Alloyangia pacifica: one gene and its partner. The protein of the gene in region 1 interacts with the protein of each later gene in a pairwise test. Links are inferred from orthologs where the notes say so. Each region holds a gene or a part of one and is shown in the gene's direction. Other genes may lie near its edges.

Region 1 (4,430 bases):
GACCTGGGTGTCAGTGAGCGTCATTACGTCGACGTCGGGCGCATAGGTGTTGATCAGATTTGCCTGCTCTTCGGTCGCGGCAAGTGCGCCGGTGGCAAGAACCGAGGTCAGGGCGGTCATGGCAAGAAAGCGTTTCATGGAAAGTCCTCCGTAAAGGTGTTTGTGGTCGCCGTGCGAGCGGTGCAGCTGCACGTTGTTTCTGGGCACCCAACTCAATGGCTTTGCAGACCGTTCCCGAAAGAAGGCGGCGCAATTTTCCGTGTGGCCGCGCGCTCCGCCCTTGCGGCCCGCGTTGCCGGGCTCAGACGCGCGCAAACGTGCCAGGGCGACGGGGGTTCCGTAACGTTGCGACGACGATGGATCAGAAAATCGTTTTGCGCGTCACCGGTTGCGTGATCACCGAGATGCGGAGACTGGCGGACTCCGCTTGTATCGGCGCGCGGCAGGGCTTATACGACCCGCCAACCGAGGATTTCCCGCAAGGCAGACCTGCATGACCAACCCGCTCCAGTTCATTCAGCAGACGCGGTCCGAGATCGGCAAGATCGCCTGGCCGACCCGTCGCGAAGTGATCCTGACCACGGTCACCGTTTTCGTGATGGCGACGCTTACGGCGATCTTCTTCGCGCTCGTCGACATCCTGATCCGCACCGGCCTGCAGGGCCTGCTCTCCTTCTTCGGCTGAGCATCGCGCGGGCGCGCAGGGCGCGCCCGGCTTTTGGGCGCCGCCCCTGTCCGCCGCTGTCGGACATCCCATAGAAATTTCCGCCTAGAAGAGAGGGTTCCGCCGCGCCGCGGTGCCCAAACGGAGACATTCCGGGCCGGCCCTTGAATTCGGGACGCAGCGGGGGTACTGCACAGACCACTTCCCAAAGCGGGCGTGCAGCGATTCGGTTGCACGCCGGTTTTCTTTTGGGGCGGGACGCATCGGCGCCCCGAAATGGCACGCCGGAACGGCGCGCATCTGAACGGACGGCCCCTTCGGGCGGTCAAGGTAACGAAGAGGGGCCAGATGGCGAAGCGGTGGTATTCGGTGAGCGTTCTGTCGAACTTCGAGAAGAAGATCGCGGAACAGATCCGGCAGGCGGTGGCCGAACAGGCGCTTGAGGACCAGATCGACGAAGTTCTCGTGCCGACCGAGGAGGTCATCGAGATCCGCCGCGGCAAGAAGGTTACGACCGAGCGCCGTTTCATGCCCGGCTACGTGCTGGTGCACATGGAAATGTCTGACCGGGGGTATCACCTGGTCAACTCGATCAACCGGGTGACCGGTTTCCTTGGCCCGCAGGGCCGCCCGATGCCGATGCGTGACGCCGAAGTTCAGGCGATCCTCGGCCGGGTGCAGGAAGGCGAGGAAGCCCCGCGCACCCTCATCCACTTCGAGGTGGGCGAGCGCGTCAAGGTCAACGACGGCCCCTTCGAGGGCTTCGACGGTATGGTCGAGGGCGTCGACGACGACAACCAGCGCCTGCGCGTCTCGGTGTCGATCTTCGGCCGGGAGACCCCGGTCGAACTGGAATTCACTCAGGTCTCGAAGCAGGGCTGAGCGTCTCGGCGGGGCTTGCCCCGCCTTTCAGGTGGGAGGCGAGGGCAGCGCGCTGTCCGGACCAGACCACACCAAGCACCCCCTCGCGAACGCGTTCGTGGGGATTTGGATAAAGGAGAGGCCACATGGCCAAGAAACTCGCTGGCAAGATGAAGCTGCAGATCCCTGCAGGCAAAGCCAACCCCTCGCCGCCCGTCGGCCCCGCGCTGGGTCAGCGCGGCATCAACATCATGGAATTCTGCAAGGCGTTCAACGCCAAGACGCAGGACATGGAAGTTGGTGCACCCTGCCCGACCGTGATCACGTACTATCAGGACAAGTCCTTCACCATGGACATCAAGACGCCCCCCGCGTCTTACTACTTGAAGAAGGCAGCCGGCCTGAAGCCTGTCGGCAAGCGCAACCGTCCGCGCGGCGCAGAGAAGCCCGGCCGTGAGACCATTGCCACCGTCACCGTCGCCCAGGTCCGTGAGATCGCGGAAGCGAAGATGAAGGACCTGTCGGCAAACGACGTCGAACAGGCAATGCAGATCATCCTTGGCTCGGCCAAGTCCATGGGCATCGAGGTGAAATAAGATGGCTAAACTCGGAAAACGCACCCGCGCCGCCCGTGAAGCCTTTGCTGGCAAGGAAGAGCTGAGCGTCGAAGACGCAGTCGCTCTGATCAAGGCAAACGCCTCGGCCAAGTTCGACGAGACCGTCGAGATCGCGATGAACCTCGGCGTCGACCCGCGCCACGCTGACCAGATGGTCCGCGGCGTTGTCGGCCTGCCGAACGGCACCGGCAAGACCGTGCGCGTGGCCGTCTTCGCCCGTGGCGCCAAGGCTGACGAAGCCCAGGCCGCCGGCGCGGACATCGTTGGCGCAGAAGACCTGATGGAAACCATCCAAGGTGGCACCATCGACTTCGACCGCTGCATCGCGACCCCGGACATGATGCCGATCGTCGGCCGTCTGGGTAAGGTGCTTGGCCCGCGCAACCTGATGCCGAACCCCAAGGTCGGTACCGTGACCATGGATGTTGCCCAGGCCGTCAAGGACGCCAAGGGTGGCCAGGTTCAGTTCAAGGTCGAAAAAGCCGGCGTGATCCACGCGGGCGTTGGCAAGGCGTCGTTCGACGATGCCAAGCTGGTCGAGAACGTGCGCGCCTTCGTCAATGCTGTCGCCAAGGCGAAGCCGACCGGTGCAAAAGGCACCTACGTGAAGAAGATCTCGCTCAGCTCCACCATGGGTCCGGGCGTATCGGTGGACGTGACCTCGGCCAACGTCGAGTGATCTGACCCGATCTGATCGCGAAGGCCCCGCCGAAAACGGCGGGGCCTTTTGCATTTCGGAGACGGCTCAGCGCAGGAGCGCCGCGGTGCGCAGCACCAGTAAGGATGCCTTGAAGCAGAGCGGCCCGACGATCAGCGACAACGCGAAGGCCGCCGGCCAGGCGGCAAGCCAGTAATGCATCCAGACCGACATCCAGCTGGACGTGAACCGCAGCGGGATGGCGCTGAAGATCAGGGTCATCAGAAAGGACATGCTGCCCGAGATGAACAGCTGCGCGAGTATGAGGGTGGAACGGGGTGTGGTCATCGGGTTTCCTGTGGCGACATGCGAAGGGCAGGGCGCGTCCGAGGGCCGATCCGTTCGGAACACTCCACGCGCCCCGTATGAGCAGGGCGCCGCGGGTTTGTGGAACGACTAACTCCCGCGGGAAGCGGGGGCCGGGCTGACCAACCGGCCTGACGTTTTTCGGCTCGGATGCACTTAAGGGACGTCAAGCGGACGGTCAAGCCTTCGAGCGGTTCGCTGGTGCATTGCATCTTTGCGAACCGGTGGTAGGATGCGCGCCTCCGCAACGGGGTGCTTCTGCCCTTGGCAAGGGACACAAAACCCTTTAAGCGGAGCAGACGAGGGCAGCGCACGATTCGTCGCGGCCCTCGATTTCGTCCGAGACGGTGGGTGGGTGATCGGTCCGTGGATCGAATATCCTTAAATCCTGCCTGAGACGGGAAGAGACATAACGTTCCGGGCCGATGTGCTCCGGTGGCGCGATGTGACGACCCGATCGGACCTTGAGGCCGGGGAGACCCGGCAGAACGAGCCGGAGGGGTCGAATCCCCTCCATAACTTGGAGTGAAACTGTGGATAGAGCCCAGAAAGAGAAAGTGGTCGAGGAACTCGGCCAGATCTTTGAAAGCTCTGGCGTCGTGGTGGTTAGCCGCTACGAAGGTCTCACGGTTGCCGAGATGACGGATCTTCGTGCCCGCGCCCGCGCGGCAGACACGTCGGTTCGCGTCGCCAAGAACAGGCTCGCCAAGATCGCTCTGAAGGGTACCGGCTGCGAGAGCATCGCCGACTACCTCGAGGGCATGACCGTTCTGACCTACTCCGAAGACCCCGTGGCAGCTGCCAAGGTGGTCGAGGACTTCGCTAAGGCAAACTCGAAGTTCGAGATCCTCGGCGGTGCAATGTCTGGAACGGCTCTGGACCGGGCCGGTGTCGAGGCCGTGTCGAAAATGCCGTCGCGCGAGGAGCTCATTGCCTCCATCGTCGGCTGCATCGGCGCACCCGCTTCGAACATCGCCGGCGCGATTGGCGCACCTGCATCGAACATCGCATCGATTCTCTCGACCATCGAAGAGAAAGCTGCGTAACGGCACCCAACAGATCTTCGTGGGGTTGAAGACCTACACGTTGGAACACATCTAGCTAAACGGAATACGTAAAATGGCTGATCTGAAAGCACTTGCTGAGCAAATCGTTGGTCTGACGCTGCTCGAAGCACAAGAACTGAAAACCATCCTCAAGGACGAGTACGGCATCGAGCCCGCAGCTGGCGGCGCAGTGATGGTTGCTGGTCCGGCAGCTGGCGGCGACGCAGCAGCTGAGGAAG
Region 2 (4,413 bases), 700 kb from region 1 along the record:
GACGCGCGGCTTTCGGACGGTGCAGCGCCGGTCGATATCGGCCTCGCGCAGGGGCGGATCGCGACCATCGGGGCGGGCCTCGCCAGCGACGCCCCCACGCTCGATGCGCAAGGTGGCCTGGCCTTCCGCGGCTTTGCCGACAGCCACCTGCACCTCGACAAGGCCTGCATTCTCGAGCGCGCGGTGAACCGGACCGGCGATCTCAAGGGTGCGCTGACGGCAGTGACGGCAGCCAAAAGGGACTTCACCACCGAGGACGTCTACGCGCGCGGGGCGCGGGTTCTGGAGCAGGCGATCGGCCAGGGCACCACGCTGATCCGCACGCAGGTCGAGATCGATCCGGTGATCGGGCTCGCGGGCTTCGAGGCGGTCAGGCAGTTGAAGAGGGACTATTCCTGGGCGCTCGACCTGCAGATCTGCGTCTTCCCGCAAGAGGGCCTGCTGAATTATCCCGGCACCGAGGAGCTGCTGCGGGCGGCCTTGGCGGCGGGGGCAGACCTGCTCGGCGGCTGTCCCTATACCGACACCGACCCGGAGGGGCAGATTGCGCGGCTCTTCGAGATGGCGCGCGCGTTCGGTGTCGACCTTGATTTCCACCTCGATTTCGACCTCGACACCAGCTGGCGGCATCTCGACGAGGTGGCCCGGCAGACCATCCCTTTTGGCATGCAGGGGCGCGTGGCAATCGGCCATGTGACCAAGCTGTCGATGCTTCCCCCCGCCGCGCTGGCGCAGAGCGTGGCGCTGCTGCAGGACGCGGGGATCGCGCTCACCGTCTTGCCGGCGACCGACCTTTTCATCACCGGGCGCGGGCATGACCACGCGGTGCCGCGGGGCGTGGCGCCGGCGCATCGGTTCCACGCTGCTGGGGTGTGCTGCACCGTGGCGACCAACAACGTGCTCAACCCCTTTACCCCTTACGGCGATTGCTCGCTGCCTCGGATGGCCAACCTCTTTGCCAACGTCGCGCAGCTTGGCAGCGCCGAGGAGCTGACTGCCTGTTTCGAGATGGTCAGCAGCGCACCCTTCCGGCTTCTTGGCGTGTCCGACCGGATCGAGGTCGGCGGCCCGGCCGATCTGGTGCTGCTGCCCTGCGAGAGCCGCGCCTCTGCCGTGGCGGAAATCCGGCGGCCGGTCTGGGGATTGCGTGGGGGGCGGATGACGTTCGAAGCGCCCGCGCCGAGGATTTTGCGGCCCTGACAGCCGTTCGCTGGCCGCGCACGCCCCCGCGGCTTCCGCGCGGCTCCAAGCACGCTGGCAGCGCCCTCTCGTCATGCCTGCCTCCCCGCCGCTTGACACCCCTTGCCCCGAGGGCCACAAGGCGGCACGACATATAACCCGCAACCGGGCGTTCCGTGGGCGCCAGACCGACGAGGAGACTAGGCCTATGAGCCAGATTTCCCTGACATTCCCCGATGGCAATGCGCGCGAGTTCGACAAGGGCGTGACCCCTGCCGACGTGGCCGCAGCCATTTCCAAGAGCCTTTCGAAAAAGGCCATCTCCGCCACCGTGAACGGCGCGCATTGGGACCTTCAGTGGCCCATCGAGGCCGACAGCACGATCGCGATCCACACGCTGCAGGACGAGGACCAGGCGCTCGAGCTGATCCGCCACGACCTCGCCCACGTGATGGCGCGCGCGGTGCAGGAGATCTGGCCCGACACCAAGGTCACCATTGGCCCGGTCACCGACCAAGGCTGGTTCTACGACTTCGACCGCGCCGAACCCTTCACCCCCGAAGACCTCGGCCTGATCGAGGCGAAGATGAAAGAGATCATCAACGCCCGCGACGAGGTGAAGACCGAGATCTGGGACCGCGACCGCGCCCGCAAGTTCTATGAAGACAGCGGCGAGGGCTACAAGGTCGAGCTGGTGGACCGCATCCCCGCGGATGCGCCGATCCGCATGTACTGGCACGGCGACTGGCAGGATCTCTGCCGTGGCCCGCACCTTCAGAACACCGGCCAGCTGCCGTCGGATGCCTTCAAGCTGATGGGCGTCTCGGGGGCCTATTGGTTCGGCGACGTCTCGCGCCCGATGCTGCAGCGGATCACCGGCGTGGCCTTCCGCAACCGCGACGAGCTGAAGAAGTACCTCAACTTCCTCGAGGAGGCGGCCAAGCGCGACCACCGCAAGCTGGGCCGCGAGATGGATCTCTTTCACCTCCAGCCGGAAGCGCCGGGGCAGATTTTCTGGCATCCCAACGGCTGGAAAATCTACACCACGCTGCAGGACTACATGCGCCGCCGGCAGGAGCGTGACGGCTACGTCGAAGTCAACACGCCGCAGGTCGTTGACCGCAAGCTCTGGGAAAAGTCCGGGCACTGGGACAACTACCAGGAGAATATGTTCATCGTTGAAGTCGACGAAGAGCATGCCCGCGAGAAGGCGATCAACGCGCTCAAGCCGATGAACTGCCCCTGCCACGTGCAGGTGTTCAACCAGGGCCTGAAGTCCTACCGCGACCTGCCGCTGCGCATGGCCGAGTTCGGTTCGTGCAACCGCTACGAGCCCTCGGGCGCGCTGCACGGCATCATGCGGGTGCGCGGCTTCACCCAGGACGACGCGCATATCTTCTGCACCGACGATCAGATCGAGGCGGAAACCAAGAAGTTCATCGAGTTCCTCGCCTCGATCTACGCCGATCTGGGCTTCGAGAACTGGACGATCAAGCTCTCCACCCGCCCGGAGAAGCGCATCGGCTCGGACGAGAGCTGGGACCGCGTCGAAGCGGCGCTTGGCGATGCCTGCCGTGCCGCGGGCTACGAGTATGAGATCCAGGAGGGCGAAGGCGCCTTCTACGGTCCCAAGCTCGAGTTCACCCTGACCGATGCGATCGGCCGGGACTGGCAGTGCGGCACGCTGCAGGTCGATCCCAACCTGCCCGAGCGTCTTGATGCGAGCTTCATCGGCCAGGACGGCGAGAAGCACCGCCCGGTCATGCTGCACCGCGCCGTGCTGGGCTCCTTCGAGCGTTTCATCGGTATCCTGATCGAGGAACACGCCGGCAAGCTGCCCTTCTGGCTCGCGCCGCGGCAGGTCGTTGTCGCCTCGATCACCTCGGAGGCGGATGACTACGTGCTCGAGGTCGTCGCAGCGCTCAAGGCCGCCGGCGTGCGGGCCGAGGCCGACACGCGCAACGAGAAGATCAACTACAAGGTCCGCGAGCACTCGGTGGGCAAGGTGCCGATCATCCTCGCCGTGGGCCACCGCGAGGTCGAAGAGCGCACCGTCACCGTGCGCCGTCTCGGCGAGAAGCAGACCGCGGTGCAGAGCCTCGACGAGATCGTCGCTTCGCTGTCGCTGGACGCCACCGCGCCCGACCTACGCTGAGCCGGGTCTCTTGAAAACGAGAAAGCCCCGGGGGATCGCCCGGGGCTTTTTCTTTTTAACCGGGGTTTGGCGGCGTCAGCCCGCCAGAGCCGCCTCGACGTCCTTGGTCCAGCCCAGATACATCGCCTCGCCCGCCACGATCAGCGGCCGCTTCATCAAGGTCGGGTGGTCGGCCAGCAGATCCTTCGCCGGGCGCGCGCGCTGCGCCTCTTCAAGCTCGCGCCATGTGGTCGAGCGGGTGTTCACCAGCTTGTCGCCGAATTCCGCAAGCGCGCTGTCGATCACCTCAACGGGCACACCGTCGGCCCGGACGTCGCGAAACTCGGCCTCGGGCAGGGCTTTCAGCGCCTTTCGGCAGGTATCACACGTTTTCAGCCCGTATATCAGCATCCGCCATCTCCTTGAACTCTTGGGGCACTATTTATTGCCTAACGCCGCGACTGCGAAGCGTTTCTCTTGATTTTTGCAGGCACCGTGCAACTCTTGGCCCGTGACCTTCGATGATCAGAGCCGGAAAGCCTCGATTTTACCGCGTTTTCGACCGGGACAGGCATTCCTCCCGCTGAGAGGCGAATGTGACGCGGCGCCCGCATTACGGGTAGAAACAGGAAAGTTGGAAGGAGCACGGACACATGCCGAGCGGCACCGTGAAATGGTTCAATACCACCAAAGGCTACGGCTTCATCGCGCCCGAAGAGGGGGGCAAGGATGTCTTCGTTCATATCTCGGCCGTCGAACGTTCGGGGCTTACCGGCCTCGCGGACAATCAGAAAGTGAGCTACGAGCTCAAGGAAGGCCGCGATGGACGCATGATGGCGTCCGATCTGAAAACACTTTAATAACAAAATCTTACATCGCATGACCCCACCCCACCCGGGGTTGGGTCCCCGCGGGGGTGTACCCGCACACGTCAGCCCGTAGCGGGACTGGCGACAGCCGGCGTTGCAGTCCGGCGCACCGTCATCGCGATTGCAGGCGCCGCGCCTCCTGCCCCGCCAAGCGGATCAGGTCTGTCATGAAGGGTTTATCCAGATCCTCGGTGCGGGTCGCGGCGTAGAGGTGCCGGGTGATCCCCGCCT

The links.
Region 2: the proteins of rplA (region 1) and thrS interact in binary tests that used the Escherichia coli proteins (3 or more experiments, as listed by UniProt). The link is inferred for Alloyangia pacifica from one-to-one orthologs.

Annotation. Positions count from the first base shown.
Region 1 is NZ_CP022189.1:454,325-458,754, forward strand. The notes cover bases 1,031-3,971. They hold rplA (50S ribosomal protein L1), read left to right. Parts: upstream 1,031-2,122; coding sequence 2,123-2,821; downstream 2,822-3,971. Other genes in these bases: nusG (transcription termination/antitermination protein NusG), read left to right, coding at 1,031-1,546; rplK (50S ribosomal protein L11), read left to right, coding at 1,672-2,121; CEW88_RS02200 (DUF2798 domain-containing protein), read right to left, coding at 2,888-3,127; rplJ (50S ribosomal protein L10), read left to right, coding at 3,679-3,971. Also shown: CEW88_RS02175 (hypothetical protein), read right to left, coding at 1-138; preprotein translocase subunit SecE, read left to right, coding at 494-685; more of nusG, read left to right, coding at 1,013-1,030; more of rplJ, read left to right, coding at 3,972-4,191; rplL (50S ribosomal protein L7/L12), read left to right, coding at 4,265-4,430. UniProt on the Escherichia coli protein: One of the primary rRNA binding proteins, it binds very close to the 3'-end of the 23S rRNA. Forms part of the L1 stalk. It is often not seen in high-resolution crystal structures, but can be seen in cryo_EM and 3D reconstruction models.
Region 2 is NZ_CP022189.1:1,150,895-1,155,307, reverse strand. Bases 937-3,860 are described here. They hold thrS (threonine--tRNA ligase), read left to right. Parts: upstream 937-1,387; coding sequence 1,388-3,334; downstream 3,335-3,860. Other genes in these bases: CEW88_RS05550 (arsenate reductase family protein), read right to left, coding at 3,410-3,724; CEW88_RS05560 (amidohydrolase family protein), read left to right, coding at 937-1,200. In the rest of the region: more of CEW88_RS05560, read left to right, coding at 1-936; CEW88_RS05545 (cold-shock protein), read left to right, coding at 3,967-4,173; CEW88_RS05540 (LysR family transcriptional regulator), read right to left, coding at 4,295-4,413. UniProt on the Escherichia coli protein: Catalyzes the attachment of threonine to tRNA(Thr) in a two-step reaction: L-threonine is first activated by ATP to form Thr-AMP and then transferred to the acceptor end of tRNA(Thr). The rate-limiting step is amino acid activation in the presence of tRNA.